Regions from separate parts of the Pseudomonas sp. AC169 genome, predicted to be linked through region 2. Evidence: riboswitches for the same ligand, from Rfam matches in the RefSeq annotation. Region 2 holds a riboswitch; each other region holds the start of a gene.

Region 1 (7,866 bases), 940 kb from region 2:
CAGCAACTGTATGGCCATCTGCGAACCGGCCACCGGCAGCACTTGCGCGGCACCGTAGTAATCGCACGCGGCTTGCTCCAGACCGTCATCGGTTTCCGGCAGACGCGCCCAGGCACGCAGCGGGATTTCCGGGATCGGGAATGGCCACGGCGCGAGGCCGCTGGAGAGATCGAGCCAATCCGCCTCGGCGATGCCGTAGTCGTGTGCAGCCTTGCGCAGCCGGCCACCGTGCTCAAGCATAGAATTCAGCCCCCACGCAGAGAATCAGCAGCCATAACCATACGCCGCGCTGGACCAATTGCCAGCCGCGGTCGATGGAATCGGCGTCGGCGGGCGCGCCTTCGCCGAGCTGCGGACGCTCATGCAGTTCGCCGTGGTAAATTGCCGGCCCGCCCAATTCCACGCCCAGCGCACCAGCGCCGGCCGCCATCACCGGACCGGCGTTGGGGCTGTCCCACTTCGGCGCCTGTGAGCGCCAGCACTTCAACGCCAGTCGGGTTTTGCCGAGCAGTGCGTAGGTCAACGCCACCAAACGTGCAGGAATGTAGTTGAGCACGTCGTCGATTTTCGCCGCCGCCCAACCGAAACGCTCAAAGCGTTCGTTGCGATAGCCCCACATCGCATCAAGCGTGTTGCTCAGGCGATAGAGCACCACGCCCGGCGCACCGGCCACGACAAACCAGAACAACGCCGCGAACACCGCATCACTGCCGTTCTCCAGCACTGATTCGGTGGCGGCACGGGCGACGGCGGTGCTGTCGAGCTCATCGGTCTGACGGCTGACGAGATAGCCGACACGCTTGCGCGCCTCGCCCAGATCATCTGCACGCAACGCGGCGGCGACCGGCGCGACATGTTCACCGAGGCTGCGCATGCCGAGGGCGCAATACAGCGCGAGAATCTCGACGACCCAACCCACGTACGGCGCCCAGGAAAATGCCGTGGCGAGCAAGGTCAGCGGCAGCACCGCGATCACCCACGCGGTGACACCATGGCTGCGCCAGCCACGGCCACCGGCGTTGAAACGTTGCTCGATGCGCCCGGCGAAATTGCCGAACGCCACCAGCGGATGCCAGCGTTTCGGTTCACCGAGCAGCGCATCCAGCGCCACTGCGGCGACACTCAACAACGCCACACTCATTGACTCACTCCCCAGTAATTTTCGTACAGCAACTCATTGAGCGGGCGCGCCTGCGCCCACCCTTCGAGTACCAGCATCGGCGCCGGATAGAATTCCTTGACCGGCCCCAGGCATAAAACGGCCAGTGGCTTGGCGCCTGCGGGCAATTTCAGCAAATCCGCCAGTGCCTGCGGCTCGAACAGCGAGACCCAGCCCATGCCCAAGCCTTCGGCACGGGAGGCCAGCCACAGATTCTGGATCGCGCAGGACAGCGAGGCCATGTCCATTTCTGGTAGCGTGCGGCGACCGAAGATGTGCTTTTCGCGATCATCCATCAACGCGGCGACCAGCACTTCGGCGCAGTCATTGATGCCTTCGACCTTGAGTTTCATGAACTCGTCACTGCGCTCGCCGAGGGCTTCAGCGGTGCGCACGCGCTCTTCTTCGACGAGGTTCTGGATCTGCCCGCGTAAAGTTCGGTCGCTGATGCGGATGAAACGCCAGGGCTGCATCAGGCCAACGCTTGGGGCTTGGTGGGCGGCTTCCAAAAGTCGGCGCAACAGCTCCGGTTCGACGCTGCCGCCGATGAAGTGGCGCATGTCGCGGCGTTCAGCGATGGCTTTGTAGACCGCCGCCCGCTCGGTTTCAGAGAATGCGTTTTCTGTCATGGCCTCTTCGCGAGCAAGCTCGCTCCCACCTTGGACGGGGTGCTTGCTCAAGAAACGCGATCCCCTGTGGGAGCGAGCTTGCTCGCGAAGCCGGCCTCACGGTCTGGCGCAAACAATGCGGCAATCGCAGTCGGATTCGACGGAAAATAGAAGTGCACATAAGAAGCCGTCATCCGCCCATCGCGATAAACCGCCTCGGCACCACGCCCGCCATTCGGGCTCAAGCCACGTGCAATCGGCGTCAGTTCGGTGGTGGTCAGCGAATGGTGATAAGTGTGCCCGCGCAACGCACCTTCCGGCAGATCGACGGCTTGCAACGCCAGCGCTGCCAGACGCTTCTGCATCACCGCGTCGCCCTTCAGCAGCCCGACCAGTTCAGCGCGAGTGCCGTCAACATCAGTCAACGAATCGAGCAGATACAACATGCCGCCACATTCAGCGAGCAGAGGTTTGCCCGCAGCATGATGCGCACGAATCGCCTCCAGCATCGCGGTATTCTGCGACAACGCGACGTGATGCAATTCCGGATACCCGCCGGGCAGATACAGACTGTCCGCCTCAGGCAATTGCGTGTCGCGGATCGGCGAGAAGAAGCTCAACTCGGCACCCATCGCGCGCAACAAATCGAGACTCGCGCCATAGGTGAAGGCAAACGCTTCATCGCGGGCGACGGCAATGCGCACATTCTTCAGCAGTGGCTCGACAGCGATGACGTCAGGCGCGGCAAATTCCACGGCCGGTGGCAGCGCTACCTCGCAACTGCTGGCGAGGGCATCGGCAGCGGCGTCGAGGCGCACATCGAGATCATTCAATTCGCTGGCCTGGACCAGACCGAGATGGCGACTCGGCAGTTCAATACCGGTCTCGCGGGACAACGCGCCGTACCAACGCAAACCTTCAGTGAGACTGCCTTCGAGCAACTGCGCATGGCGCAAGGTGCCAACACGATTGGCCAGCACGCCGGCAAACGGCAGATCCGGCTGATATTTGGCCAAGCCCAGCGCCAACGCACCAAAGGTCTGCGCCATGGCCGTCCCATCAATCACGCCGAGCACTGGCACACCGAAATGCCGCGCCAGATCAGCGCTCGACGGCGTGCCGTCAAACAGGCCCATCACGCCTTCGATCAGAATCAGATCCGCCTCGGCGGCGGCTTCCCACAACAGACGACGACTTTCCTGCTCGCCGACCATCCACATGTCCAGTTGATACACCGGTGCACCGCTGGCGCGCTCGAGGATCATCGGATCGAGAAAGTCCGGGCCGCATTTGAACACGCGTACTTTACGCCCCTGATTGCGATGCAAACGGGCCAGTGCGGCGGTGACGGTGGTCTTGCCCTGACCGGAGGCCGGCGCGGCGATGAGTACCGCCGGGCAGTGACGTGGTTGATTCAAAGTTCGACGCCTTTCTGCGCTTTGATGCCGGCCTGGAAGGCGTGTTTGAGCATGCCCATTTCGGTGACCGTGTCGCCCATCTCGATCATTTCCGGCTTGGCCGCGCGACCGGTGACGATTACGTGCTGCATCGGCGGACGCGCCTGCAGATCGCTGAGCACCTGATCGAGATCGAGGTAGCCGTGTTTAAGGGCGATGTTCAGTTCATCGAGCACCACCAGACCGATCGACGGGTCGCGCAGTAGTTCCCGCGAGACTGCCCACGCGGCTTCGGCGGCGGCGATGTCGCGCTTACGATCCTGGGTTTCCCAAGTGAAGCCCTCGCCCATCACATGGAAGCGAACCTGTTCGGGGAAGCGGCGGAAAAACAATTCTTCGCCGGTGCTGTTACGCCCCTTGATGAACTGCACCACGCCGCACTGCATGCCGTGGCCCATGGCGCGGGCGAGCATGCCGAACGCCGAGCTGCTTTTGCCTTTGCCGTTGCCGGTCAGCACCAGCACCAGGCCGCACTCGTCAGGCGAGTTGGCGATGCGTTCGTCGATCACGGCTTTTTTGCGCTGCATACGCGCCAGATGGCGTTCGTCGCGCTCGGGGGAATCAGTCATGGGGGAGCTCTCCGTTGAGGCTGGATAACGGCGGGCAGGCACAAGAATAGACGGCAAAAAGCCTGGCATCGCCCACCGTGATGCCGCTGGATGGATCAGGCCGGTCTCCGGGCTCATGAGCGGCGTTGGCCTGACTGCGCGCCTTCCCGCTTCTTTCGAGGCAGTGGCTCAAGGCGCAGTTTTCACTCATTTACCGTTGCGGGGGCAGCGCCGGGATCGTGGTGGTTCTTCGCTTGAAGACAACCCTCACCGGCTTCCCTGTTTCACTCTGTCGACACCGGTCACAGAGCACCTGAAACAAGCCGCGAAGGTTAGAGGGTTGGGGGTGGAGCGTCAATTAAAGAGGCGGCCAGCGGGCGAATAACTGCCGTCGATCAATTATCCGGCGCCAATCTTGTGCCACACTGATACAAATGATATCAAAGAGCCATGCTTTTTCCCGAAAAGCCCACCACAACAATAAAGGATGATGACGATGCAAGGCATGATCATCAGCAACCCGCGCCTGGAATTCCTGCGCCCGGTGCTTGAACGCTGGTTTGACTGTATCGACCGCTACAACGCCGTGCGCGGCGACAGCGATACCCCTTACTGGCATGACGAGAAAGCCAATCTCGGATTGCTCTCGGCGGCGGCCTGGATGGCCGAGCTGGTGACTTTGAACGACACTGCCACGCGCAAACAGAATGAAGAAGGCGAGCGCAATGCCCGCGCCGATCTGTTTCTCGCCAGCGCCGAAGATCGCGCCTTTATTCAGGCCACGCAACGCTGGCCACGAGTCACGAATCTAAATCTGACCCAAGCCCTGCTCGACATCACCAGCGACGCCAAGCGCATCAGCTATGCCAGCGATCTCAAGCTCGGCTGCCTGTTCGTCGCACCGCAAAAAGCCCAGCACAGCGCCAGCCCCGAAGAGCTGCAGGACATGGTCGACGACCTGCAGAAGGAACACACCTGCGCCGTCGCCTGGTATTTCCCCTACGCCTACCGCAAATTGCGCAGCGAAGCCGGCAACTATCACCCAGGCATTGCCGTGCTGTTCAAGGAAGCCCGCGGCTGAGGTTGAACCATCGGGCTTGCGCCCTCCTCTATGATTAAGAATGCATTCATAGGGAAGATCAGCAATGCGCAAGCCCCAACTCGTTTTTGTCATCGCCTTCGCCGGAGGACTCGCCGCCTGCGGTGAAACCTCCAGCCTGCAAGTCTCCGACGGCACCGGCCCGTCACCGAAACTGCCCGAACCGAACAAGACCCTGATCCCGACAGTGAACATCGCCCCGGCGATCGGCTGGCCCGAGGGCAGTAAACCGACAGCGGCCGCCGGCACCCAAGTCGCAGCATTCGCCGAAGGCCTCGACCATCCGCGCTGGCTCTATGTGCTGCCCAACGGCGACGTACTGGTGGCGGAAACCAATGCCCCGCCAAAGCCGGATGACAGCAGCGGCATTCGTGGCTGGGTGATGAAGAAAGTCATGGGCAAGGCTGGCGCTGGCGTACCGAGCCCGAATCGCATCACTTTGCTGCGTGACGCCGATCACGATGGCGTGGCCGAGACGCGTACGGTGTTTCTGCAGAACCTCAACTCGCCATTCGGCATGACCCTGGTCGGCAATGACCTGTACGTCGCCGATACCGATCGACTGCTGCGCTTCAACTACGAGCCCGGCGCGACCGAGATCAAGTCGCAGCCGATCAAGGTTGTCGATCTGCCCGGTGGGACGCTGAATCATCACTGGACCAAAAACGTCATCGCCAGCAAGGACGGCAGCAAGCTGTACGTGACGGTCGGCTCGAACAGCAACGTTGGCGAAAATGGTCTGGATAAAGAAGAAGGCCGCGCAGCGATCTGGGAAGTCGATCGGGCGACCGGTAATCACCGCATCTTCGCCTCGGGCATCCGCAACCCCAATGGCCTGGCCTGGGAACCCACCAGCGGCGCGCTGTGGACGGCAGTGAATGAGCGCGACGAGATCGGCAGTGATCTGGTGCCGGACTACATCACTTCCGTGAAGGACGGTGGTTTCTATGGCTGGCCGTTCAGCTATTACGGCCAGCATGTCGATGTCCGCGTCTCCCCGCAAAATCCTGATCTGGTGGCTAAAGCCATCGCTCCGGATTACGCCGTCGGGCCGCACACCGCGTCATTGGGCCTGAGCTTCGCCGAGGGCAACACCCTGCCGGCGCAGTTCAAGGAAGGCGCGTTCATCGGCCAGCATGGTTCATGGAACCGCAAACCGCACAGTGGCTATAAAGTGATTTTCGTGCCGTTTACCGCTGGCAAGCCGAGCGGCACACCGGTGGATGTGCTGACCGGTTTCCTCGACAAGGATGAGAATGCGCTAGGTCGGCCAGTGGGCGTGGTGATCGATCAGCAAGGTGGCTTGCTGGTGGCGGATGATGTTGGCAACAAGGTGTGGCGGGTCTCGGCCACGAAGTGATGTTGAATGTGACCTGAAACAACTGTGGGAGCGAGCCTGCTCGCGAATGCGGAGTGTCAGCCCCCATTGAATTGGCTGATACACCGCTTTCGCGAGCAGGCTCGCTCCCACATTAGAATGGCTGCGATTTTTTCTACGGGTTATGCGCCAGATGCTCCGGCTGCAACACCCGCTTGGCACTCAGATACGCCTTCTGCCAATACGCTTTCGACAGGCTGTCGAGCTTCACCGTACCACCCGTGGCCGGCGCATGTACAAAGCGCCCTTCGCCAACATAAATCCCCGCATGACTGACCTGCGAGCCGCCATTGGTGGCGAAGAAGATCAGGTCACCGGTCTGCAAGCCTTCCTTACCGACATTCGGTGCCTGCATGACGATCATCTCGCGCGTGGAGCGTGGCAGCGAAATCCCCGCCGCATCACGGTAGACAAAACCGATCAGCCCACTGCAATCGAATCCCGAATCCGGCGTGTTGCCGCCCCAGCGATAAGGTGTGCCGACCAGGCCAAGTGCGCGAAACAGCACGTCTTCAGCAGCCGGAGAAAAAGCCTGAGAGGGGCCGAACACGACCGGGGCGCGAACCACCGGCGCAGGTGGCGGCGTGCGACTGGCGCAAGCGCTGAGCAGCGCTGCGAAGAAGATCAAAGTGAGGCGGGCCGACATCGTCATAAGCAGAACATCCTGATCTGGCTGCGGCTTTTTCTGCCGATGGACAGAAAACAAAACCGCCTGCGGAGCACGCAGGCGGTTTGCCATCAATATAGATTCAGGATTCTAGCGGCTACGCGGCAAACTTCAAGTAAGACTTTAACTTCACCTTGTAAAGTCTAAGTCTACTCCGTTGCCGGGAGCCTGATTGTCGCCGCGAACGCAGCGACAACGGGATTACTTGCGAGCGGTGACTACAGTCGGAGCGTTGGCCAGAGCGCGTTTGGCTTCGATGAAGGTCTTGCTCCAGTAGCTGTCACCCAGGCTGTCGATGCGAACACCGCCGCTGCGACGACTGCTGGAGTGGATGAACTGGTTGTCACCCAGGTAGATCCCAGCATGACTGACACGACCGCGACGACCGTTGGTGGCGAAGAACAGCAGATCGCCCGGCTCAAGGTTGCTGCGCGAGACCAGCGGTGCATCGACGTTGATCATTTCGCGGGTCGAGCGTGGCAAGTTCATGCCGGCTTCTTCGCGGAACAGGTAGCCGATGAAACCGCTGCAATCGAAACCGGCTTCAGAGGTACCGCCGAAACGGTAACGGGTACCGATCAGGGACATGCCGCGTTCGAGGATGCTGTCGGCCAGAACAGGAAGCTGATAAGGCTTCTTGCCATTGAATTCATTGAGTTCTTTTTCGGTGTCCAGCTCTTCCTGGTAAATAACGGAAGACTGGGCCGTGGCAGAATTTTTAACCTGTTGAGGCTGCTCTTGAACTGGAGAATGAGCAGCGCAACCGAACAACAGGGTGACGAGTGCGAGAGGCACGAGGGGTGCGAAGCGCTTTAGCATGGGCACGACCGTGGCTGATAGTTGTAAAGAAGCCGAGACTATGCCCGCTATCAACCTCATTTGCAAATTCAATCGATCTTTTTGTGACTTCTCGGTTTCTCGTTTACATCTAAGCGCTTAAGCCCATTTGA
Region 2 (7,866 bases):
ATCAGACGCTGCAGCGTTGGCTGGCGTCAGGTGCGCCGATTGACGAGCAAAGCCTGGCGCCGAGCGCGAAAGAGGCGCTGCAAATCGTCCAGTGGGAAAATCTGCTCAATACTCCCGGCGCCCGGCAGAGTCTGGTCGGCCGCTGGCTGTACGAGCACTTGTACCTCGCGCACCTCTATTTCAAGGATGGCGAGCCGGGGCATTACTTCCAGTGGGTGCGTTCGCGTACGCCGACCGGGCAGCCGATCGATCTGATCGCCACCCGTCGCCCCAATGATGATCCGGGCACCCAGGTGTATTACCGCTTGTGGCCGGTGCAAGGGGTGATCGTGCACAAGACCCACATCACTTATCCGCTGAGCGCGGCGAAAATGGCGCGGGTCAAAAGCCTGTTTTATAGCGGCAACTGGCAGGTCAATGCGCTGCCCGGATATGGCCCGCAGAGCCGCGCCAATCCCTTTGCCACATTCGAGGCGATTCCGGCGCAGGCGCGTTATCAGTTCATGCTCGATAACGCCGAATATTTCGTCCGTACCTTTATTCGCGGCCCGGTGTGCCGTGGGCAAATCGCGACCGACGTGATTCGCGACAACTTCTGGGCGCTGTTCCAGGCGCCGGAACACGACCTCTACATCACCGATCCGAACTATCGCGGCCAAGCCACACCGTTGCTGGCCATGCCGGGGCAGAACGACGATGTCGGCAGCGTCCTGAGCCTGTGGCACAACTACCGCAACAAGCGTAACGAATACGAAGCTTTGCGCCGCGACAGCTACGCCGATGTGCCCGCGCCGAGCTGGTCGACCCTGTGGGCCGGCAACGACAACGCGTTGCTGAGCATTTTCCGCCACTTCGACAGCGCTTCGGTGACCAAAGGCTTGATCGGCGAGGTGCCGCAGACAATGTGGCTGTTCGACTATCCGCTGCTCGAACGCACCTATTACCAATTGGCAGTCAACTTCGACGTGTTCGGCAACGTCTCGCATCAGGCCCAGACCCGTCTGTATTTCGACCTGATCCGCAACGGCGCCGAGCAGAACTTCCTGCGCCTGATGCCCGCCGACTCCCGCGAGGATTACCTCGACGATTGGTACCAGAGCAGCGGCCAGTTCAAGATGTGGCTCGATTACGAGGCGATTGACGACGACAAACCGACTGCGCTGAAACTCGACGAGAAAGACCCGAAACACGACTTCGCCATGCAATTGCTGGCGCGTTACGGTGATCTCAATGCGCGGCCCGATCCGATCAACCGCTGCGACGGTGCTTACTGCTCGCGGCCGAATATCGACCCGGCACTGCAAAATGCCGAACAGGCATTGAGTCGCCTGACATCGCGTCCGGCGGCCGGGTTGAAGGTGATTGATCAGCTCCCGGAAGCGACCATGCTGCGCGTTGAAACCGCCAGCGGCAAACGCGAGGTTTACAGCCTGTTGCGCAACCGTGCCCATAGCAATGTGGCGTTCCTGCTGGGCGAGTCGCTGCGCTATCAACCGGGGCTGGACACGCTGACCATTTACCCGGGCGTGCTCAGTAGTTATCCGAATTTCATCTTCAACGTTCCCGCTGATCAGGTGCCCGTGTTTGTCGATGCGATGGAAAACGCCAAGGATGGCAACCGTTTCGAGAAAATCGTCGAACGTTGGGGGATCCGTCGCAGTCATCCGCAATTCTGGTTCTATTTCCATGATCTCAGCCAATACATCCACGAAACCGAACCGGTGGAAGAGGGCGTGCTGGATATGAACCGCTACGAGAATCTTTGATCGTTTGAAACAGGCCGACTGTCACAGCTTCAGGTAACACACAAATCCCCTGTAGGAGCTGTCGAGTGAAACGAGGCTGCGATCTTTTGATCTTTCAGAATCAAGATCAAAAGATCGCAGCGTGCCGCAGCTCCTACAGGGATTGAGGTGAATTTGAGGTTGTGATTCGGGAGCAGGTGATGTTGATTTCAGTGCAAGCCCTGCGTGCGCTTGCGGCGTGGACGGTGGTTTGCCATCACTTCATGCAGATTTTCTTCGATTTCCAGGCACGTGGGCCGATCGGGCAACTGTTCATCGACAAAGGCGCAGTGGGCGTCGATGTGTTCTTTGTCATCAGTGGTCTGGTGATTTTCCTCTCGACCGAAAACAAACCGCTGCCGCCCATGCGTTTTCTGTTGTATCGGCTGTTTCGCATCGTTCCAGCGTATTGGCTGTACACGCTGTTGATGGCGCTGCTGGTGGTGTTCGCTCAGCCGTTGCTGCCGGATCAGTCTGTGGACTGGGGGCATCTGCTGCTATCGTTGCTATTCATTCCTACAGAGAATCCCGGCGGCTACGGCATCTATCCGACGCTGAATGTCGGCTGGACGCTGAATTACGAAATCCTTTTTTACGTGTTGTTTGCCTGGGCGCTGCTGTTTCGCTTGCAGGTGCGCCTGCTGGTGGTCGCGGCGTTGCTGTTTGCCGTGTGTCAGGCCTGGACCGGGTTTGGCTGGATCAGCGCGTTTTATCGTTCGGACATTGTTTATGAGTTTCTGCTGGGCATCGGCATCGGCATGCTTTATCGCCGAGGCTGGATCGGGCCCGGGTTGTGGCTGCCGCTGGCTGCCATCGTCGGCGCATTGCTGGCGATTTATCACTGGGCGCCGGCGCCGAGGCTGCTCAACTGGGGCGTACCGAGTGCGGTGCTGGTGATGGCGTGTATCGCGCTGGAACGTTATGTCGAGCGCAGTCGCGTGCTCAAGTTGCTCGGCGATTGTTCGTATTCGGTGTACCTGATGCACGTTCTGGTGCTGTCGGCAGGCGGTTATCTGGCCCGGCGCTACGCGATCAACCCCTATTTGATGTTTGTCGTCTGCGCGCTGGCCATTGGCGTCGGTTCCTGGTTGAGCTACGAATGGGTGGAAAAACGCAGCTATCGCTGGCTCAAGGCGCGAATCGACGACGAGCCCGACGAGAATCTTTCCCGACAAAAATACTAGGACTTTGTCCGGCGCAACGATTGGCGTAAACTGCGCCCAAGCCTGCGAGGAGTTTCCATGACCGCTATTACCATTACCGACGCCGCCCACGATTACCTGGCTGATCTGCTCTCCAAGCAGAACACCCCGGGCATCGGCATCCGCGTCTTCATCACCCAGCCTGGCACCCAGTACGCCGAAACCTGCATTGCCTACTGCAAGCCGGGCGAAGAAAAACCTGAAGACACCGCGCTGGGGCTGAAAAGCTTCACCGCTTATATCGATCACTTCAGCGAAGCGTTTCTCGATGACGCCGTTGTTGACTACGCCACCGACCGCATGGGCGGCCAGCTGACCATCAAGGCGCCAAACGCCAAAGTACCGATGGTCAACGCCGACAGCCCGGTCAACGAGCGCATCAACTACTACCTGCAAACCGAAATCAACCCGGGGCTGGCCAGCCACGGCGGTCAGGTCAGCCTGATCGATGTGGTTGAAGACGGCATCGCTGTGCTGCAGTTCGGTGGCGGTTGCCAGGGCTGCGGCCAGGCGGACGTGACCCTGAAGGAAGGCATCGAGCGTACCTTGCTCGAGCGCATCCCGGAGCTGAAGGGCGTTCGCGACGTGACCGATCACACGCAGAAAGAAAACGCCTACTACTAAGGTGTTCGCTGCGAACATGAAAAACGGCGCCCCGTGAGCGCCGTTTTTTTATGCCTGAAATTCAAGAAAGCCTTCGCGAGCAGGCTCGCTCCCACATTTGATCGCATTCCCAATGTTGGAGCGAGCCTGCTCGCGAAAGGGCCTTTATGGGCGATAAAGATGCGCATGCCCGGCGCGATACAACGATGACTCGCTAAACACCTCACTGCCCAAAACCCGCCCAACCAGTATCAGCGCCGTGCGCCGAAACCCTTTGGCCTCAACCTTTTCGGCAATATCCGCCAGTGTCCCCACCACCCAGTCCTGATCCGGCCACGTCGCCCGGTGAATCACCGCAATCGGGCAATCGGCGCCGTAATGCGGCAGCAATTCCGCCAGAATCTTGTCCAGATGATTGACCCCCAGATGAATCGCCATGGTCGCGCCATGCTGTGCCAGACTGCCAAGCTCTTCGCCTGCCGGCATCGCGGTCTTGTCGGCGTAGCGGGTCAGAATCACGCTTTGTGACACGTCCGGCAGGGTCAGTTCCGCACCCAGCAACGCCGCACACGCTGCGGTGGCCGTCACGCCGGGAATGATCTCGAACGGAATATTCAGCTCGCGCAGATAACGGATCTGCTCACCGATCGCGCCATACAGACCGGGATCGCCGGAGTGTACCCGCGCCACGTCCTGGCCCTTGGCATGCGCGGTTTTGATCAGTTCGATGATCTGTTCCAGATGCAATTCGGCGCTGTTCACCACCGTTTCGGCTTGGTGGCCGTCGAGCACCGCCGCCGGCACCAGCGAACCGGCGTAGATAATCACCGGGCAGCTACGGATCAGCCGCTGGCCTTTGACGGTGATCAATTCCGGGTCGCCGGGGCCGGCGCCGATGAAGTAGACGGTCATCGTTGAATCCTGAGTAAAAGAGGGCATTACCGCGTTGCAGATGAGCAACGCTCATGATCAATAGCGGGGATTATCGGGACTTTACGCGGCGCCGGCCAATGCCAACGTGGCCTGAGCGTATTTTTGCCGGGAAATCAGCAATTTTGCCGGGGCCTGAATCAGCTGTTCGGCGAGGGCCAGAGCGGCACTTTCGGCGACGCCGTAGCAACCGGTGCGTTCGTAGGCGATCTGCGAATGGTGACTGAGCCGTTGCTGGTAACTGGCCAATTCTTCACTGCTGAAGTACAGCAAGGGCAAGGCCAGTTGTGCAGCAAGTTCCTGCAGGCCCGGCTCGTCGCGCTTCAAGTCGATACTGGCCAAGGCCTTGACCGCTTCAAGGTCGATGCGATGTGCCTGTAGCGCCTGATCGAGTAGCGCACGCAACGTGGTGGCCGGGCAACCGCGCTGGCAGCCCAGGCCGACCACGAAGGTCGGCGCTGCGCGGTCATTGGTCATGCGTGGTATTGACCATCGCTTTTGCGGCGGAACAACCAGGCGCTGATCAGGCCCAAGGCCAGCCAGAACGCTACGTTGGTTAACTGCGAAGCAATTTTGAACTGAGCTTCCAATGCCTCGGGGGCGAGCATCGAATGCACTTCCGGCTGCGGTGCGCCGATCACGTGGGGCACAGCGAGGATGGCCACACCGAGGATCTTCATCAACCAGTGACGGCTGAACGCGATCAGCGACAGACCGACAGCGGTCGACGCGGCAGTGCCAATCCACCAGATTTGTCGTGAGGCCAGATCAGCGGCGGCAGTGCCCGGCAATTCAGGTGGCAGGCCCATCGTCGGTGCCAGTACGAATGTCGCATAACCGGCCAGACCCCAGAGCAGACCTTGCGAGGTTTTGGTCGGCGCACGCAGGGTGTAGAGGCCTGCGAGCATCAGGGCGAAACCGACGGCTACGACCAGATTGCCGCCCGTGGTCGAGACGACACGCTGCCAGCCGTCTTCCGGTTCCCAGGCTTCGGCATCGTGGGTGTGTGCAGCGGCGCCGGCGGCGTGTTCGTGAACCGCCACCGGCTCGGACTTCTCAAAGGTTTCCGCTTGCAGAATCAGCGGCGAAACCCAGAAGCTTTGCAGCAGGGTGAGGAGCAGGGCGGCCAGCAGGCCGGTGAAACCTGCGGTTTGCGCAATACGCTTGATCATGTCGGCAGGTCTCAGTGGCACGGGAACGCGGCGCTGTGGCGGGTATCGTGGGCGGCGTTGTGTACCGCTTCGATGTGCGAGAAACCGGCGAAGTAGACCAGGCTGGCGCCGAGAATCGACGCGAAGATCGCGGCGCTCAGGCGTTGGCTCAGGGTGGTGGTGCTGGAAATTTTGTCCGTGTTGCTGCCGGTGCTGCTGATGATCGACATGGCGCTTCCCTCTGGAGTGTCAGCGGGTGATATAGAGCGCATGAAAACCCCTGCGGGTCGGGCTCGCAGAGGTTCGAACAGCGCCCGCCCACCGCGGGTTTGTTATGTTCAGCACCGCACAAATGCGGGCTGTGTGTTGCGGGCCGGTCTCCGGGCTCACGAGGGGTTGGCGTCAGGCCGACCTGCAAGCGTCACCTTCCCATGCCGCACGGGCACAGTGGTTTTGACGCTTCGCTCGCTTACCGTTGCGGGGGCAGCACCGGACTGACATGGGCTTGAGTAAAGCACATGATTCACCGGTTTCCCGTTTCACCCTGTGAAGGGCACCCGTAACAAGGTGTGTAGGAGAGCATGGGTTGGGGATTTTAGTCAATTTTGTGGGTGGATCCGTTGCTGCGGGTGTTGCTGGTTACGGTCCGCCCTTGCGGCGGGTCACTTTTGGCAAACGCCCCCAAAAAAAGTAACCCAAAGGTCTTCGCCCTGACGTTCGGCCCGATCGCTGGGGCTCGGGGTTCCTTCGCTGCGGGATCGATCCCTCCACTCAGCCTTCCGATGTCGCCTGTGGATCAAGATCAAGAGCAGGCGAGCTGACACTCGGCCTATTGAGTGGTGAAGAGCGCGGGTGTTCGGCTTTTGATTTGCGTTGTTGCAGCCCCTCACCCCAGCCCTCTCCCGAGGGAGAGGGAGCCGATGGTGGGCCTTTCAGAATCTGAGTTCGACTCGGTATCCCAATTCGGCGTATCTCTTCCATTCCACGCGGTCAGTCCCCTCTCCCTCCGGGAGAGGGCTAGGATGAGGGGCTTTTGATCTGGCCTTTGATCTTGCTTTGGCTTTTGATTTTTTGCCCCTTCGGATGGACACCGTAGCGAGGGAACACTGAGCCTCAGCGAAGTGCCGTACGCCGGGGCAAAGCCTTTTGGTTCCTTTTTGGCGTTTGAAAAAGGGACTCGCTGTAAGAGCGAAACCGCCAGCGGCAGCACCCGCAGCAACGGATATGCCCCCAAAACCAAAGCTCAACGCCCATTGACCCACCCTTAGACGATGCGTAGCCTTGCGCTTTCGAGGTTCTTCGGCCGTTGCCGAAGCTAAGAAGGGAACGCGGTCAATGCCGCGGCTGCCCCCGCAACTGTGAACGGTGATGTTCGCTGCCACGCCACTGCCAGCTCAAACGATGAGCCAGCGGGAAGGCGCAGCAAACGCCAGGCCCACGCCTGAACACCGTCAGCCAGGAGACCTGCCTCGTCACAGATTCTCACTACAACCGGGCGGGGTGATCCGGTGGCGAACGCTTCCGGCGCGCACGCGCGATGCCGGTTCTCGTCCCGTATGCCCGCCGCTTGCCAAAGGGCATACCGATGAAAACACTGGCCAAACTTCCCGTCACCATCGTCACCGGCTTCCTCGGCTCGGGCAAGACCACGCTGCTGCGACACATGCTCGACAACGCTCAGGGCCGCCGCATTGCGGTGATCGTCAACGAGTTTGGCGAGTTGGGCATCGACGGTGAAATCCTCAAACAATGCACCATCGGTTGTACCGAAGAAGAAGCCACCGGCCGCGTTTACGAACTGGCCAACGGCTGCCTGTGCTGCACCGTTCAGGAAGAGTTCTTCCCGGTGATGCGCGAACTGGTTGCCCGTCGCGGCGACCTCGACCACATCCTCATCGAAACCTCGGGTCTGGCCCTGCCAAAACCACTGGTGCAAGCCTTCCAGTGGCCGGAAATCCGCAGCGCCTGCACCGTTGACGCGGTGATCACCGTGGTCGACAGCCCGGCCGTGGCCGCCGGCACCTTCGCCGCATCCCCGGATCAAGTCGACGCGCAGCGCAAACTCGACCCGAACCTCGACCACGAATCGCCGCTGCACGAATTGTTTGCCGACCAACTGGCCAGCGCCGACCTCGTCATCCTCAACAAGGCCGACCAGACCAGCCCGGAAGACCTCGCTCGCGTTCGCGCAGAAGT
Region 3 (7,866 bases), 180 kb from region 2:
GCGATGGGCATCATCGATCAGCCGCTGGAAATGGTCCATAACCTGACCGGCGTGGTGATCGGCATGAGCTACATCATGATTCCGTTCATCGTCCTGCCGTTGCAGGCGACCATGCAGGCCATCGACCCGATGATCCTGCAGGCCGGTTCGATCTGCGGCGCCAGTCCGTGGACCAACTTCTTCCGGGTGTTCCTGCCGCTGTGCCGGCCGGGTCTGGCCTCCGGCGGTTTGATGGTTTTCGTGATGTCGCTCGGTTACTACGTCACCCCGGCGCTGCTCGGCGGGGCGCAGAACATGATGCTGCCGGAGTTCATCATTCAGCAGGTGCAATCGTTCCTCAACTGGGGCCTGGCCAGTGCCGGCGCCGCGTTGCTGATCGCGATCACTTTGGTACTGTTCTACTTCTACCTGAAGCTTCAGCCGGAATCCCCGGTTGGCGCCAGTAACGCGAGGTAAGCCGACATGCTCCTGACCCCTAATGCGATGAGCCGGCGCATGCGCTTCGGTCTCTACGCCACCACCGGGCTGATCGGTCTGTTCCTGCTGTTGCCGATCGTGTTCATCGTGCTGCTGTCGTTCGGCTCTTCGCAGTGGCTGGTATTTCCGCCACCGGGCTGGACGCTGAAATGGTACGGCCAGTTCTTCTCCAACCCCGACTGGATGAACGCTGCCGCAGCGAGCCTCAAAGTTGCTGTCCTCACGACGATTTGCGCTGTGGCCCTCGGTTTGCCGACTGCGTTTGCGCTGGTGCGTGGACGTTTCCCAGGCCGGGAAATGCTCTACGGTCTGTTCACCCTGCCGATGATCGTGCCGCTGGTGATCATCGCCGTAGCGGTGTACGCGCTGTTCCTCAAGCTCGGTTACACCGGGACGATGTTCGCCTTCGTCGTCAGCCATGTGATCGTCGCGCTGCCGTTCACCATCATTTCGATCATCAACTCGCTGAAGCTGTTTGATCAGTCGATTGAAGACGCGGCGGTGATTTGCGGTGCGTCACGCCTGCAAGCGGTGTTCAAGGTGACATTCCCGGCGATCCGTCCGGGCATGGTCGCCGGCGCCCTCTTCGCCTTCCTCGTTTCGTGGGACGAAGTGGTGCTCAGCGTGATGATGGCCAGCCCGACCCTGCAAACCCTTCCCGTAAAAATGTGGACCACCTTGCGCCAGGACCTGACGCCAGTGATCGCCGTCGCTTCGACGCTGCTGATCGGCTTGTCTGTTTTGGTCATGGTCATCGCCGCCGCACTGCGCCGGCGCAACGAAATCAGCGCTTGAGCGCCAGGAGTACGACATGAGTGCCGTGATCAAAGACGCTTCCCAGCAGAATGACAAACCCCTGGTCAGCCTGCGCAACCTGAACAAACACTACGGCGACTTTGCCGCCGTCGACAACATCTCGCTGGACATCAAGGACGGTGAATTCCTCACGTTCCTTGGTTCCAGCGGCTCGGGCAAAAGCACCACGCTGTCGATGCTCGCCGGGTTTGAAACGCCGAGCAGCGGCGAGATCCTCGTCAACGGTGAATCGCTGGTGAATGTGCCGCCGCACAAGCGTGACATCGGCATGGTGTTCCAGCGCTATTCGCTGTTCCCGCATCTGTCGGTGCGCGACAACATCGCCTTTCCCTTGGCGATTCGCAAACTGGCGGCGGCCGAACGTGAGAAGCGTGTCGATGCGATGCTGAAGCTGGTGCAGCTTGAGCAATTCGCCCATCGCCGCCCTTCGCAACTGTCTGGCGGTCAGCAACAACGTGTCGCCATCGCCCGCGCCTTGGTCTACGAGCCGCGCATTCTGCTGATGGACGAACCGCTCGGTGCGCTGGATAAAAAGCTCCGCGAAGACTTGCAGGATGAACTGCGCCAACTGCATCGCCGACTGGGCATCACCATTGTTTACGTGACTCACGACCAGGAAGAAGCCATGCGTTTGTCGCAGCGCATCGCGATTTTCAGTCACGGCAAGATTGTGGGTTTGGGCAGTGGTTATGACCTTTATCAGAATCCGCCGAATGCGTTTGTGGCGTCGTTTCTGGGCAATTCGAACTTCCTCAAGCTCAAGGCGCAGGGCAATGCGGCGGCTTCGTTTGAAGGACAGTCGCTGTCGATTCGACTGACGGCCGGGTTGCATACGGATCAGGATGTATTGCTGATGGTGCGGCCGGAAAAGGCACTGGCGTTGAGCGTGGCGCAAGCGATCAGCGAACCGTTGCCGTCGGGGTGGAATGAGGTTTCAGCGAAGGTTGTGGAAGTGCTGTTTCTGGGTGAGAGCCAGACTTGCAGCGTGGTCACTTCGGGCGGGACTTCGATGACGGTGAAAGCGTTGTCCGCCGCCGGCATGCCGCTCAAGGCCGGGGATCCGGTGCAGGTGCGCTGGGCTACGGCTGATGCTTGCGTGTATACCGAATGGACTGAAAGCGATCTGAACAAGGCTGCTGGTTCTCACTGATAGGGTTTTGTCTGTGAGATTTACCCCCTCACCCCAGCCCTCTCCCCCAGTGGGGGCGAGGGGGAAAGGGAGCCGATCTTCATGCTGTTCAAAACCCCAGTTCGACTCGGTATCCCAAGTCGGCGTAACTCGTCAGGACAACTCGGTCAGTCCCCTCTCCCTCCGGGAGAGGGCTAGGGTGAGGGAGCCAATCTCCGTGCCGTTCAAAACTTGAGTTCGACTCGGTATCCGAAGTCGGCGTACCTCAAAAGAACACCACGGTCAGTCCCCTCTCCCTCTGGGAGAGGGCTAGGGTGAGGGAAACAGACGACGCGGTATCAAGTAATCGGCCGGTAGCCATCGATTTCGTCCGGCCACGCCGTAAGGATTTCAAACCCGGTCTCCGTCACCGCCACCATATGCTCCCATTGCGCCGACAACGAGCCATCTTTGGTCAGCACCGTCCAGCCATCCGGCATGTTCTTCACATGACGCTTACCGGCATTAAGCATCGGCTCCACGGTAAAAATCATCCCGGCCTTGAGCTTCATGCCCTGATTCGGGAAGCCGTAATGCAGAATCTGCGGCTCATCGTGATAGACCTTGCCGATCCCGTGCCCGCAGTACTCGCGCACTACGCTGAAACCTTCTTTCTCCGCCAGCGTCTGGATCGCGTGGCCGATGTCGCCCAACGTCGCGCCCGGTTTCACCACACGAATACCCGCGCACATGGCGTCATAGGTGGTCTTGATCAGGTGCTGCGCCTCAGGCGTCGCCTCACCGACCACGTACATGCGGCTGGTATCACCGAACCAGCCATCCTTGATCACCGCGATGTCGAGGTTGACGATGTCGCCATCCTTCAACGGCGTGCCTGAGGGAATCCCGTGGCAGACCACGTCGTTGACGGACGCGCAGACGGTTTTCGGAAAACCGTGATAGCCGACGTTGGCCGGCACGGCTTTCTGCACGTTGACGATGTAGTCATTACACAGTTGATCGAGCTGATCCGTAGTGACGCCAGCCTTGACGTGCGGCACCAGCATCGCCAGCACTTCAGCGGCGAGTTTGCCGGCAGCGCGCGATTGGGCGATCTCGGCCGGGGTGTTGATCTTGATCTGGTTTCTCATGCGCTGACGGCTTCCTGAGTCAGTTGTTGCAGATCCAGCCCGCCGTTCTGTTCGGCGCGGATCAGCAAGCGGCAAATGGCGCTGTGGTCGAGGTTGGGGTGCAGTTCGGCGAGCATGCCGATGCGCATCCAGTGCTCGGCCTGCGCGTTGATCGAGCGGCTGAGGGCGTTGCTGGAGATACGCAGGTTCTCGTGCATGTCCTCTGAAATCTTTACGATGCCCATATATGAATCCGATACGATGTGTATATGGATCGTATATTAGCCAAGACTCCACCAAAATTGCAAACACACACGCTGATCGTTCCCACGCTCCGCGTGGAAATGCAGCCCGTGACGCTCCGCGTCGCTGGACGCGGAGCGTCCCTAGAGGCATTACCACGCGGAGCGTGGGAACGATCAGCTACTAAATCGCAGGCAAAAAAAAGCTGCCAAAAATGGCAGCAAAAACTTTAAGAACACGCGATGTATTGGCCTCAGCATAGGCGCCGAATAATGACAGTGTCATGACAGCCTCACATTCATTGAACCGCCCCTGCCCCGTCATCAGGATGTCATCAAGATCACGGCAGAATCCTCGCAAACCGTCTTGAGCCTTCGGGCGGATGCTGTGCAAGGATTCCCATGAAACAAGACGCCTCGCTGTTTGCCGCCATCGACCTGGGTTCGAATGCCTTCCGGCTGATGATCGGCCAGTCGGTGCGCAGTCGAAAGGGCTTGCAGATTCAGGAGGTGAAAACCCTGCGTGAGCCGGTGCGGCTTGCCGAAGGCTTTGACGGTGGTGCGCTGGATGCGTTGGCACTGGATCGCGGTTGGCAGGCATTGGCGCGGTTCGGCAAAAAACTGCGCGGTTTCGAGGCGGGTCGGGTGCGCGCGGTGGCAACCAGCGCAGTGCGCGAGGCTGATAACGCGCAGCTGTTTCTGGCCAGTGCCGAACGGCATCTGGGCTTTCCCATCGACGTGATTTGCGGCCATGAAGAGGCGCGACTGGTCTACGCCGGCGTGACCCACGCCTTGCCGAGCGCCGCAGACCTGCGCCTGGTGGTCGACATCGGTGGCGGTTCCACTGAGCTGATTCTCGGCCAGGGTTCACAACCGTTGCTGACCGAGAGTATCGCCATCGGCAGCGGCACCTTGAGCACGCGCTTCTTTCGCGGCGGCGATGTGTCCGCCGGCGCGCTGCAGGAAGCCGAGCGCTTTGCCATACTGCAGTTTGAAAAGGTTGCCCGACGCTACCGTGCTCAGGGCTGGCAGCAAACCATCGGTTCTTCCGGCACTGCGCGCATGCTGGCCAAAGTGCTCAAGGCCAATCGCCTCAACGACTACGATCAGGACGGCATCACCTACGGCGGGCTACTACGCCTGTCGTTGCTTCTGCTGAAGGTGAACAACGTCCAGCAACTGAAACTGGCCGGCCTGCAACCACACCGCCAGAGCATTCTGCCCGGCGGTCTGGTGTTGATGCTCGCGGCATTCAAAGTGTTCGGCATTGCGCAAATGCTGCCGTCGGAACCAGGCCTGCGTTTAGGCGTGTTGCACAGTTTGATGAGCCAACACTAATCCTCGCCACGACAGATTCGTCTCCCCTTCAGCGGCGCGATCGACTACCATGCCGCCGCCGGTTTCCACACGGGATTAATAGGGAATCCGAAATGCTTGCACAGCATCAATCGGAACTGCCCCCGCAACTGTAGGTGCCGAGCCTGCTCCACGACTGCCACTGGGATGACTCCCGGGAAGGCCGGAGCCAGGCGATGACGCATCAGTCAGGAGACCTGCCGGCACAGTGACTGACTAACCGGCGGGGTGTCCGGGAAGGACATCGTGCCGCGCGTCTTTTGATTAAATGCCGGCCTTGCGCAGGTTTCCATGATCGCGTTCGACGGTGTGTTTCCAATCCGTACCCTCCCCGCTCCCCGTACGGATCCATTGGAGACTGCCCCATGCTGCTGCCTCGCGTTGCCACCCTCATCACCGGTCTGAGTCTTTGCACGCTGGCCCATGCGGCACCCACTCAATACCCGCTGACCATCGAAAACTGTGGCAGCCACCTGACCTTTCAGCACGCGCCTGCGCGCACCGTGACCATCGGCCAGGCCGGCACGGAAATGCTCTACGCCATGGGTCTGAGCGACAAAGTCGTCGGCACCTCACTGTGGTTCAACAACGTGCTGGCCAAATACAAGGCGCAGAACGACCAGATCGAGCGTCTGGCCGATAACGAACCGAGCTTTGAATCGGTGATCGGCAAGCGTCCGGAACTGGTCGCCGTGGAGCTGGAATGGATGGTCGGCCCACAAGGTGCGGTGGGCACCCGCGAGCAGTTTCATGAACTGAAGATTCCGACGTACCTGCTGCCCTCCGATTGCGAAGCCAAGGACAACCTTGTCGGCGCCGATGGCACGCGACTGGCGCCGTTTCGCATCGAGACGATTTACAAAAGCGTGAGCCAACTGGCGCAGATCTTTGATGTGCAGGAGCGTGGCCAGCAGCTCAATGACGAGCTCAAGGCCAGCCTCGCCAAATCGATTGCCACCGCCCACGGCAAACAACTCAAGGACGCCAGCGCGCTGGTCTGGTTCTCCAGCGCACAAATGGACATCGAGCCGTTCGTGGCCGGGCACAAAGGCATTCCCGATTTCATGCTCAGCACCCTCGGCGTGCGCAACGTGGTGGAATCCGATGAGGAGTGGCCAACGGTCGGCTGGGAAACCATCGCCAAGGCCAATCCAACCTTTCTCGTCATCGCGCGCATGGATCGTCGCCGCTTCCCTGCTGACGACTATGAAAAGAAACTCGCCTTCCTGCGCAGCGATCCGGTAACGCGCAACATGGACGCGGTGAAACATAACCGCATCATCATTCTCGACGCCATGGCCATGCAGGCCAGCCTGCGCATGTTCGAGGGTATCGAGCAATTGGCCACGGCCATCAACGGCTATGACCTGTCGCAATGAGTGCCAGCCTGCTCCGTACGTTGCTGGCCTTGGCGATGCTGTTGATTGCAGTGGTCGCTGGCGTGGCCATCGGCGAAACCTCGATTGAGCCGGGCGTGGTCGTGCAAGTGCTGGCGAACAAATTGTGGGGCGCCGGGTACGCGCTCGACCCGATCGACGAAGGCATCGTCTGGAACTACCGCTTGACCCGCGCACTGGTCGCGGCCGCATGCGGCGCCGGTCTGGCGACGTGCGGGGTGATCTTGCAGTCGCTGCTGCGAAATCCGTTGGCCGATCCGTATCTGCTGGGGATTTCTGCCGGCGCCTCGACCGGAGCGGTGATGGTGGCGCTGCTCGGGGTTGGCGCCGGAATGATCTCGTTATCAGTCGGAGCCTTTGCCGGGGCAGTGACCGCATTTGTGCTGGTGATTCTGTTGGCGCGGGTCAGCGGCTCGGCGAGCGGCACCGGGCAAATCATTCTCGCGGGGATCGCCGGCTCGCAGTTGTTCAACGCGCTGACGGCGTTTCTGATCACCCGCTCGGCCAGCTCCGAGCAGGCACGCGGGATCATGTTCTGGCTGCTGGGCAATCTCGGTGGCGTGCGCTGGCCATCGGTGTGGCTCGCGGTGCCGGTGGCGTTGTTGGGGTTGGTCGTGTGCTTGTGGCATCGGCGGGCGCTGGATGCGTTTACCTTTGGCGCGGATTCGGCGGCATCCCTCGGTATTCCGGTGCGACGCGTACAGATTCTGCTGATTGGCTGCGCGGCGCTGGTGACGGCAGTAATGGTGTCGATTGTCGGCTCGATCGGTTTTGTCGGTCTGGTGATCCCCCACGCCGCGCGGCTGTTGCTTGGCACCGGTCACGCGCGGTTGCTGCCGGCCAGTGCCTTGGGCGGTGCGGTGTTTTTGATTGCCGCTGATGTGTTGTCGCGAACCTTGATCAAGGGTCAGGTGATTCCGGTCGGGGTGATTACCGCGCTGGTTGGCGCGCCGGTATTTGCCTTGATTCTGGTTGGCCGCAGGTCCGCACGATGAACAGTGTGTTGAGTTGTTCTGGCCTGACGTTCAAGGTGCGCGGCGCCGAGTTGCTTAACGGTGTCAGCCTTGAGGTGCAGCGCGGCGAAACGCTGGGGATCGTCGGGCCGAATGGCTCGGGGAAATCCACGCTGCTCAAACTGCTGGCCGGGTTGCGCGAACCGAGCGCTGGCGAGGTCCTGCTCGAAGGCCAGCGCTTGGGCAAAATGGCCCGGCGCAGCATTGCGCAAAAGCTTGCGGTGGTCGAACAACAGGCCGACACCGACGACGGCATTCGCGTGTTCGACGCCGTTGCGTTGGGGCGCACGCCCTGGCTGTCGGCGCTGCAGCCGTGGTCGGCGGCGG
Region 4 (7,866 bases), 940 kb from region 2:
AAACTGCCGCAAGGTCATTCTGACCCCCGGCAGCAGCGATGTGCCGCTGGCGCAAATGGAAGAAATGCCGCCGTTGGTGCCCGTCAGTTGATCAACCTGAACAGCGGGGCAGTGCCAACGGCATGCCCCGCACCGCAGCAAATGAATAGGGTTACGACGCTGAATGCTGACGGACATGCTTGGGCCCCGCCAACGCCCAGGCAATCAAGCCGAACAACGGCACAAACACGATCAGTACGATCCACACGCCTTTATTGCTCGATTTCCCCTCGCTCTTGCGCACCCGATTGATGGCCCAGAGTTCGATTAGCAGAAGAACTGCCGCCAGTACGATCCACACGGTTTCGATTTGCATTGGCTACCTCCTGATGGTCTGTTCGTTAGGTGGCGTGTGGCGCGGCGGGTTCATTTATTTTTCTTCAGGGCATTGAGCTGGCGAGCCAGTTCGAGGGCCTCTCGACCACTGTTGAAGGTCGGCAGCAGGTGGGTGAAGGGGATGTCGATCATCCGGTTTTCGCGCACCGCGCGCAGTTGCGACAGCACCGGGTCTTTGCTCAGCAGATAGCGTTTGCGACTGGCGGGGGACCATTCGGCGTCGGCCAGCAGAATCACGTCGGGGTCGCTGGCCAGCAGTGTTTCGCGGTTGACGGTCACCCGATAAAGATTGATGTCGGCGAACACATTACGCGCACCGGCGGCGGCCAGTAGCGGGGTGACAAACCCGCGCTGACCTTCGCTGTCGAGGCCTTTGACCTCGCTGTCGAGATAGAACACTGACAGCGGTTTGTCCGCACCAGCCAAGGCTCGGGCGCTGGCGAGGTCGGCATCCATGGCCTCGCGCAACTGTCGCGCCTGGGCCTGTTTGTGCAGCAGTTTGCCCAGAGTCAGCAAGTCATTGCGCACATGCGCGAAGTAATCCAGCGAGTGCCCGTTGCAGGCCGATTCCAGTAGATACGAGCCCACGCCATTGCGCGCCAGCCCCGAGCGCGAGGTCACACCGTCGCCGAACGCCGTGGCAAAACCACCGATCACCAGATCCGGCTGCTGTGCGTAAAGCACTTCACTGGCCGGGTACTGCCGGGCGATCACCGGCACGCCGAAATACTCGGATGGTCGCTGTCCGGCAGCGGTGTCATCCAGGTAAGCCACGCCGACCAATGCAGGCCCCGCGCCCAGCGCCAGGACGATATCGGCGGCATGCTGATTGAGAGCGACGATGCGCGAAGGCTTCACGGCGTTCCATTGTTCGCTGCAATTGCGATAACTGTCGGCGAGTACGGGCAGTGAGCAGAGCAGGGCACCAAGCGCTGCCAGGATCGATCTCATGTCCGCGCCTTGATCAGCAGATCCGCAACAACTTCACCGCCGACCAGATGCCCTTCAACCAATCGCTGCACATCTTCCTTGCTGCGCACGCCATACCAGCAGCGCTCCGGATACACCGTGACAACCGGCCCCAGATTGCACGGAAACTGGCAGTGCGTGCGAGTCAGCAAGACGCCACCCGGCGTCTCGATGCGATCGTGTTCGAGCAAATGCCGGCGCAGGGTTTTCCATAACTGCAAGGCGCCGCGCTGGGTGCAGCGCGGGCCGGTACAGAGGAACACGTGGCGCGCATGCTCGGGCACGTGCGACCAGCCCGGGTGCGTGTCGACGCCGTCGATGGTTGTGATTTCGCTCATCAGAAACGGTACGTGTAGCGCACTTCGGAGGTGAACGGCCGGCCGAGGTTGTCGACGTTGCTTGAGCGGCTGGTGACGTAATCACGGTCGAAGAGGTTTTCCACCAGCAGACTTACGCGGTGCTGGTGGGCGTTGTCGAGATAGCGATAAGCATCGGCGTCGACCACTGAATAATTGCCGTACTCGACTTGCTTCGAGCTTTTGATATCGCGGATATAGCGGATCGCAGCGCCAGCGCCCCACAGACGGTTTTCCGATTCATAGCCCACCCGCGAACGGGCGAAGAAGCTCGGGATGTCGTTGATGGTCGCCCCCGTGCGCGATTCGGTGAGATTGCGGGTCATGTCCGCTTGCAGGCTCCATTGATCGTTGAGCGCCAGTTTGGCGTCAGCCTCGAAACCGCGCATACGCACCTGGCCTTCACCGTTGACCCACTGGATGTCATCGAGGGTGATCAGGTCGTCGATCTTGCGTTTGAACAGGGTCACGCTGGCGCTGAATTCGCGGTCGAGCAGGAAGCCTTTGTAGTCGACACCCAGCTCCGCGTTGCGGCTTTTTTCCGGCTTCAGGTTGCGATTGCCGATCTCGTCGCCCGGTTCGTTGACGAACAATTGCTCGGCGTTCGGCAGTTTGTAGGCGCTGCCGTATTGGCCGCGCACCGACCAGTTATCGTTGAGGTCATACAGCGAAGTGAGCATGCCGACCGTGGCGCTGTCACCGCCGCTCATGGCCTCGTGGCGCAAGCCGATACTCGGGTGCCAGTCGGGCAGGGCGTCGATCTGCGGGCGCAGTTGCGTGTAGAACGCGTGGGCTTCGGCCTTGTCGTTGTCGATGATCAGCACATCGTCCTGGCCCTTGAACCATTGGTTGTCGGTACCGAACACCAGCATATGGCCGCCGGGCAACTCGGCTTTGCCTTCGGCCTGCACGCCCCAGTCGGTGAAACCCCAGTAATCATTGTGGTTGATGACTTTGGTGCCGCCGCCCTCGACGTTGTTGACGCGGGTGTAGCGCGTGTCCCAGTCGTTGATGTGGCCTTTGACGAAGTAGCTCAGGCGCTCGTTGACGGTCTGCTCGAAAGTCGCCGTGGCGATCTGCTGTACACGATCGTTGGTGGTTTTGTGGTTGTCGACCGGGCGGGCGAAATCGAGGTTGGCGTCGGCGTATTGGTAGAACAGTTCCAGCCGCGCATCGTCGCCGAAGGACTGGATCGCCTTTCCGCCGAACGTGGTGACTTCGTACGCACGGTTCTTCCCGGACTCGTTTTTCATGTCGCGGTTGCGATACGGCTGATAGCCGTCGGAGACGTTGTGGCTGACGTACGCCAGCAAACCCAGGTCGCCAAACCCGTTAGTGAAGATATTCTCGACCCGCGCATCCTCGGTGGTACCGCCAAAGCTGTCGACGCCCAGATTCACTTCGCCGGCGGCTTTGCGCGACTGCGGGCTGCGGGTGACGATGTTGATCACGCCGGAAACGGCCTGAGTGCCGAACAATAGACTCTGGCCACCCTTGAGCACTTCGATGCGTTCAATGGCGTTGGCCGGCAGCGTGTCCAGATAGAGGCCGCCGTACAGACGATTGTTCAGGCGCACGCCGTCGAGCAGGATCAGCGTATCGTCGTTGCGCCCACCGAGCAGCGAATAAGTGCCGTAGTCGAAGGGACCGTTTTTCGGTGCTACATACAGACCGGGAATGAACATCTGCATGACGCGGCTGACATCGGCGCTGGGGCCGGCGCGCTCGATCTGCTCGCGGGTAACGATCTCGACCTTGCTGCCGAACTTCGCCATATCAGCGACGGTGGTGGACTCCACCGACGGTGCAGAAACGATTTGTTGATTGAGTTCCAGTGGCGCGTCATCGGCCAGCAGCAGCGGGCTGAACAGGCAGCCGAACAGAAGGGTTGGAGCAGAAGTGTTGAAAGGTCGAATCATTGTCTTCTCGAAAAGGATCTTCGCAGAAGAGCATGCAGGAGAAGGCATCGCGCACAGCCAATACCGGCCCATGCCCGCCCACCGCAGGATTTTGCCAAACAGCAATTCAGGCCGGTCTCCGGGCTCGCGCGTATCGAGGCTTTCACCTTCCCATGGTCGTCTGGCCACAGTGGTGTATCGAAAGCATCACGCGCATACCGTTGCGGGGGCAGCACCGGACTTGTTCGAAAAGAACGTACCGGTTTCCCGTTTCACCCCATGCACGGCGGCATGGGACACCTGAAACTGGGCGGCATCTGAACATTCGGATGACCGTTCGTCAACTTGCATGCGTGCGTACTCCTCTAACCACTGTGGGAGCGAGCTTGCTCGCGAAGGCGTAGTGTCAATCAACAATGATGTAACTGACCCGGCCTCTTCGCGTGCAAGCTCGCTCCCACAGGATCTCTGCTCTGCATTAAAAACAGGTCGAGGTCGCACTTGGTCGTTTGATAGGTGAAGGTTTAAAGTTCACTTCAAGTTCAATTACGGCTCAGGTCAATCATGAAAATCGGTGAACTGGCAAAAATCAGCGGCCTGGCAGCTTCGCGCATCCGCTTCTATGAGGCGAGCGGCCTGATCAACTCGGTCGGGCGCAAGGCTAACGGCTATCGCGATTACGCCCCGGAAACCGAGTGGATTCTGCAGATCATCACCGGTGCACAGTCGGCGGGGTTTTCCCTGGAGGAAATTCGCCAGTTGCTGCCGGTGAATGCGCAGGACTGGCAGCACGAAGGGATGCTGGTCGGGCTCAAGCGCAAGGTCGAGGAAATCGAAGTGCTCCAGCAACGCCTCGCGCACAACAAGGCGCAACTGCTGCGCGTCATCCATGGCATCGAGAGCAAACCGGCGGACGTCGGCTGTGCGGACAACGCGCAGTTGTTGATCAATCAGATGCGCGAGGAGAAGGCGGCGCAGCTCAAGTAACCGCCTCGTAAAAAGCTCTTGACCTTAAAGTTGGCTTTAATCTTATGGTTGTTGCACGCCCAAACGAGGATTCCTCATGAACGTGTTCGACAGCCTGTTGCTTCCCAACGGTTCAACCCTCAAAAACCGCATCGCCAAAGCCGCCATGGAAGAAAACATGGCCGACGCCGATCAGGCGCCCTCTGAACAACTGATGCGCCTGTATCAAGCCTGGGCCGACGGCGGTGCCGGTCTGCTGATCACCGGCAACGTCATGGTCGATGGCCGTGCGATGACCGGGCCGGGCGGCGTGGTGCTGCAGGATGACCGGCAATTGGCCAAGTTCAAGCGTTGGGCGCAGGTCGGTCGGTCCGGTGGTGCGCAGTTCTGGTTGCAGATCAACCATCCCGGTCGACAAATGCAGGCCAATCTCGGGCAGAAAACCTGGGCGCCGTCGGCGGTTCCGCTGAGCATGGGCAGCCTGTCCAAACACTTCACCACGCCCCACGCGATGACCGCCAGTGTGATCGCAGAGGTCGTTCAGCGTTTCGCCCGCAGCGCGCAACTCGGCGAGCAGGCCGGGTTCACTGGCGTGGAAATCCACGCCGCCCATGGCTATCTGTTGAGTCAGTTTCTGTCGCCGCTGACCAATCAGCGCAAGGACCAGTGGGGCGGCTCGCCGGAGAACCGCGCGCGGCTGTTGCTGGACATCGTCAAGGCTGTACGGGCGCTGGTTTCTGCGCAGTTTGCAGTGGCGGTGAAACTCAATTCCGCCGACTTTCAGCGCGGTGGGTTCAGCGCCGATGACGCGCGACAAGTCGTCGAATGGCTCAACAATCTGGGGGTGGATCTGGTTGAATTGTCCGGCGGCAGCTACGAAGCCCCGGCGATGCAGGGCGAAGCGCGGGACGGGCGCACCCTGGGGCGTGAGGCGTACTTCGTCGAGTTCGCCCAAGACATTCAGAAAGTCGCACGGATGCCCGTGATGGTCACCGGTGGCGTGCGCCGCCGGCCGATCGCTGAAATGGTCGTTAACAGTGGCATGGACATGGTCGGCATCGGCACCGCGCTGGCCATCGATCCGAACCTGCCGCGTGACTGGCTGCTGGGCAAGGACAGTGCCCCCGAGCTGCCACCGATCACCTGGAAGAACAAGGCCATGGTGTCGCTGGCCAACATGGCGGTGGTCAAGTTCCAGTTGCGCAAACTCAGTCAGGCGCGAAAGCCCGATCCGCGCGTGTCACCGCTGCGCGCGTTGATCATGCAGCAAATCGGCAATGCCTTGCGGACGCGCCAGTACCGCAAATGGGTGGCGAACAACTGATCTGAATGGCTTGCTGACGTTCGGCCCTATATCCTGCACGCCTGTGTGATGGAACGACTTAGGGAAGAATTGCATGCCGTTCAGGGTGATGGTGGTCGGTGGTTACGGAAATTTCGGCAGTATCGTCTGTCGGCACCTGGCGTTGATGCCGGAGATCGGCCTGGTACTCTCCGGCCGTGATCCGCAGAAATTGCAGCGCAAAGTCGATGAACTGAATGGTCAATCGGGCAATGTCTGCGAAGGCTGGTGCGGCGACGCCATGGGCGCCGAGTTCAAAGACGCGTTGCGAGCGTTGAACATTCAATTGGTCGTGCATACCGGCGGGCCGTTTCAGGGGCAATCCTATGCGGTCGCCGAAAGCTGCATCGCCGCCGGCGTGAACTATTGTGATCTGGCTGACTGCCGCACCTTCGTCAACGGTATCCACGTACTCGACGCGAGAGCGAAGCAGGCCGGCGTGGCGATCCTCAGTGGTTGCAGCTCGGTGCCGACGCTGTCATCGGCGATCATCGATGAGCAGCGCCAACGCTTTTCCCGCATCGACTCGATCGAACACGGCATTTCCTCCTCGGCAAAAATGCCCGGGCTGTCGACCATCGAGGGCGTGCTCGCTTACGCCGGCAAACCGATCAAGCAACTCAAGAACGGCAAAGTGCATGAAGTCTCGGGCTGGCTGGACCTGACCTTGCGCAAAATGCCGCAGATGGGCACGCGGCTGCTAGCCAATGTCGATGTGCCGGACATGGATATTTTCGCCGGCCGTTATGGCGCGCAGACCCTGAAGTTCAAGGCAGGCGCCGGGCTTAAACTCGGCGGCATCGCCAACGGTCTGCTGGCTCAGGCGCTGAAGGTCGGGCTGGTGCGCGACCATGCCCTGTGGGCAGCAAGACTGCATCGCCTCGGCCTGCGTTTCGAGCGTTTCGGCGATGGCAAAAGTGCGATGTACATCGATGTTCAAGGCCTGGGCGTTGACGGCAAACCGCTGTCGATGACCGCGCAACTCACCGCCCTGAACGACAAAGGCCCGGAAATCCCCAGCTGCGCCGCCGTGGCACTGGCCACGAAAATGGCCTCAGGCTACGTGCCATCCGCCGGCGCCCGACCGTGCGTGGGCGAAATCAGCGTCGCCGAATACATGGCCGCGATCAACGACCCGGCCAACCTGAGCCTGGCCGTGAACTTCTCGGACGGGCAGCGCTGACATGCTCTACCTGTGCCTGAAATACTTGCACATCATCGCCGCGATCTTCCTGTTCGGTTTCGGCATGGGCTCCTACCTCTACCTGATCGCCGCCAGCCGCACGCGCAACCCGCAAGTGATTGCCCACGTCGCGCGCATGGTCGTGGGCTTCGACACTTGGATCACCACACCGGCGGGCTTTGTGCAGATCATCACGGGGTATCTGTTGATGCGACTTTCCGGGCTGAGCATGAGCACGGAGTGGGTGCTGACCTCGTTGATCATCTTCTTCTGCGTCGGCGCGCTGTGGTTGCCGGTGTTGATTCTGCAGAAGCGGCTGTGCGTGATGGCGGCGAGTGCGAGCGAGGTGGGCGCGGCGCTTGATGAGCAGTATCAAGCGGTTTACCGGAAATGGTTCTGGATGGGCGTGATGGGTTTCGCCGGGATGTTTGTCATCGTGCTGATGATGGTGACGAAGATGACACCTGTGCAGCTGTTCAGCTTTCTGGTGTAGCTGCAGTGGCTTTCAGGAATCGCTGTTCGTGATCTGGAGTGGGTAGCAGGCAGGTGTCGTATTTGCCGAACAGCCGATAGCGGTTCAATGCGATACGGTCGTAGGCCCAGTCGCGCAGGACTCGGGGGAAGATGCGCAGCAGTCGCAACGGCTGCCAGCGGGCGGGTAATTGGCTGATAACTTCGAAGAAAGCGTCGGAACGTTCCCAGTAGTGTTGGTCGCGGATGACGGCCATGGTGTCGAATTGATCGATGGGCAGGCCGGCCCATGCCAGAAGCGCCTGT

Evidence for each region. Region 2 has a riboswitch for cobalamin ahead of ACZZ0G_RS24840 (CbtB domain-containing protein). Riboswitches for the same ligand answer to the same signal wherever they lie in the genome.
Region 1: linked by a shared signal. The riboswitch ahead of cobO (cob(I)yrinic acid a,c-diamide adenosyltransferase) and the one ahead of ACZZ0G_RS24840 (CbtB domain-containing protein) in region 2 are both predicted to bind cobalamin.
Region 3: linked by a shared signal. The riboswitch ahead of ACZZ0G_RS24080 (ABC transporter substrate-binding protein) and the one ahead of ACZZ0G_RS24840 (CbtB domain-containing protein) in region 2 are both predicted to bind cobalamin.
Region 4: linked by a shared signal. The riboswitch ahead of ACZZ0G_RS28935 (TonB-dependent receptor plug domain-containing protein) and the one ahead of ACZZ0G_RS24840 (CbtB domain-containing protein) in region 2 are both predicted to bind cobalamin.

What each region holds. Positions count from the first base shown of each region.
Region 1 is NZ_OZ409866.1:4,615,739-4,623,604, reverse strand. It holds gene cobD (threonine-phosphate decarboxylase CobD) at 1-240, opposite strand, end outside; gene cbiB (adenosylcobinamide-phosphate synthase CbiB) at 233-1,141, opposite strand; gene bluB (5,6-dimethylbenzimidazole synthase) at 1,138-1,788, opposite strand; gene ACZZ0G_RS20755 (cobyrinate a,c-diamide synthase) at 1,836-3,185, opposite strand; gene cobO (cob(I)yrinic acid a,c-diamide adenosyltransferase) at 3,182-3,793, opposite strand; cobalamin riboswitch at 3,875-4,104, opposite strand; gene ACZZ0G_RS20745 (hypothetical protein) at 4,269-4,853, shown strand; gene ACZZ0G_RS20740 (PQQ-dependent sugar dehydrogenase) at 4,918-6,231, shown strand; gene ACZZ0G_RS20735 (C40 family peptidase) at 6,365-6,901, opposite strand; gene ACZZ0G_RS20730 (C40 family peptidase) at 7,118-7,735, opposite strand.
Region 2 is NZ_OZ409866.1:5,553,068-5,560,933, forward strand. It holds gene ACZZ0G_RS24810 (fatty acid cis/trans isomerase) at 1-1,766, shown strand, start outside; gene ACZZ0G_RS24815 (acyltransferase family protein) at 1,946-2,968, shown strand; gene nfuA (Fe-S biogenesis protein NfuA) at 3,026-3,610, shown strand; gene cobM (precorrin-4 C(11)-methyltransferase) at 3,755-4,501, opposite strand; gene ACZZ0G_RS24830 (cobalamin biosynthesis protein) at 4,583-4,996, opposite strand; gene ACZZ0G_RS24835 (CbtA family protein) at 4,993-5,691, opposite strand; gene ACZZ0G_RS24840 (CbtB domain-containing protein) at 5,703-5,900, opposite strand; cobalamin riboswitch at 6,025-6,246, opposite strand; cobalamin riboswitch at 6,946-7,156, shown strand; gene cobW (cobalamin biosynthesis protein CobW) at 7,256-7,866, shown strand, end outside.
Region 3 is NZ_OZ409866.1:5,370,449-5,378,314, reverse strand. It holds gene ACZZ0G_RS24110 (ABC transporter permease) at 1-456, shown strand, start outside; gene ACZZ0G_RS24105 (ABC transporter permease) at 463-1,272, shown strand; gene ACZZ0G_RS24100 (ABC transporter ATP-binding protein) at 1,289-2,443, shown strand; gene map (type I methionyl aminopeptidase) at 2,761-3,552, opposite strand; gene ACZZ0G_RS24090 (ParD-like family protein) at 3,549-3,776, opposite strand; gene ACZZ0G_RS24085 (Ppx/GppA phosphatase family protein) at 4,176-5,111, shown strand; cobalamin riboswitch at 5,154-5,348, shown strand; gene ACZZ0G_RS24080 (ABC transporter substrate-binding protein) at 5,495-6,508, shown strand; gene ACZZ0G_RS24075 (FecCD family ABC transporter permease) at 6,517-7,521, shown strand; gene ACZZ0G_RS24070 (ABC transporter ATP-binding protein) at 7,518-7,866, shown strand, end outside.
Region 4 is NZ_OZ409866.1:6,494,800-6,502,665, reverse strand. It holds gene ACZZ0G_RS28955 (zinc-dependent alcohol dehydrogenase) at 1-91, shown strand, start outside; gene ACZZ0G_RS28950 (PLD nuclease N-terminal domain-containing protein) at 152-355, opposite strand; gene ACZZ0G_RS28945 (ABC transporter substrate-binding protein) at 406-1,326, opposite strand; gene ACZZ0G_RS28940 ((2Fe-2S) ferredoxin domain-containing protein) at 1,323-1,682, opposite strand; gene ACZZ0G_RS28935 (TonB-dependent receptor plug domain-containing protein) at 1,682-3,619, opposite strand; cobalamin riboswitch at 3,712-3,917, opposite strand; gene ACZZ0G_RS28930 (MerR family transcriptional regulator) at 4,163-4,585, shown strand; gene ACZZ0G_RS28925 (NADH:flavin oxidoreductase/NADH oxidase family protein) at 4,662-5,888, shown strand; gene ACZZ0G_RS28920 (saccharopine dehydrogenase family protein) at 5,962-7,089, shown strand; gene ACZZ0G_RS28915 (DUF2269 family protein) at 7,091-7,582, shown strand; gene ACZZ0G_RS28910 (thiol-disulfide oxidoreductase DCC family protein) at 7,566-7,866, opposite strand, start outside.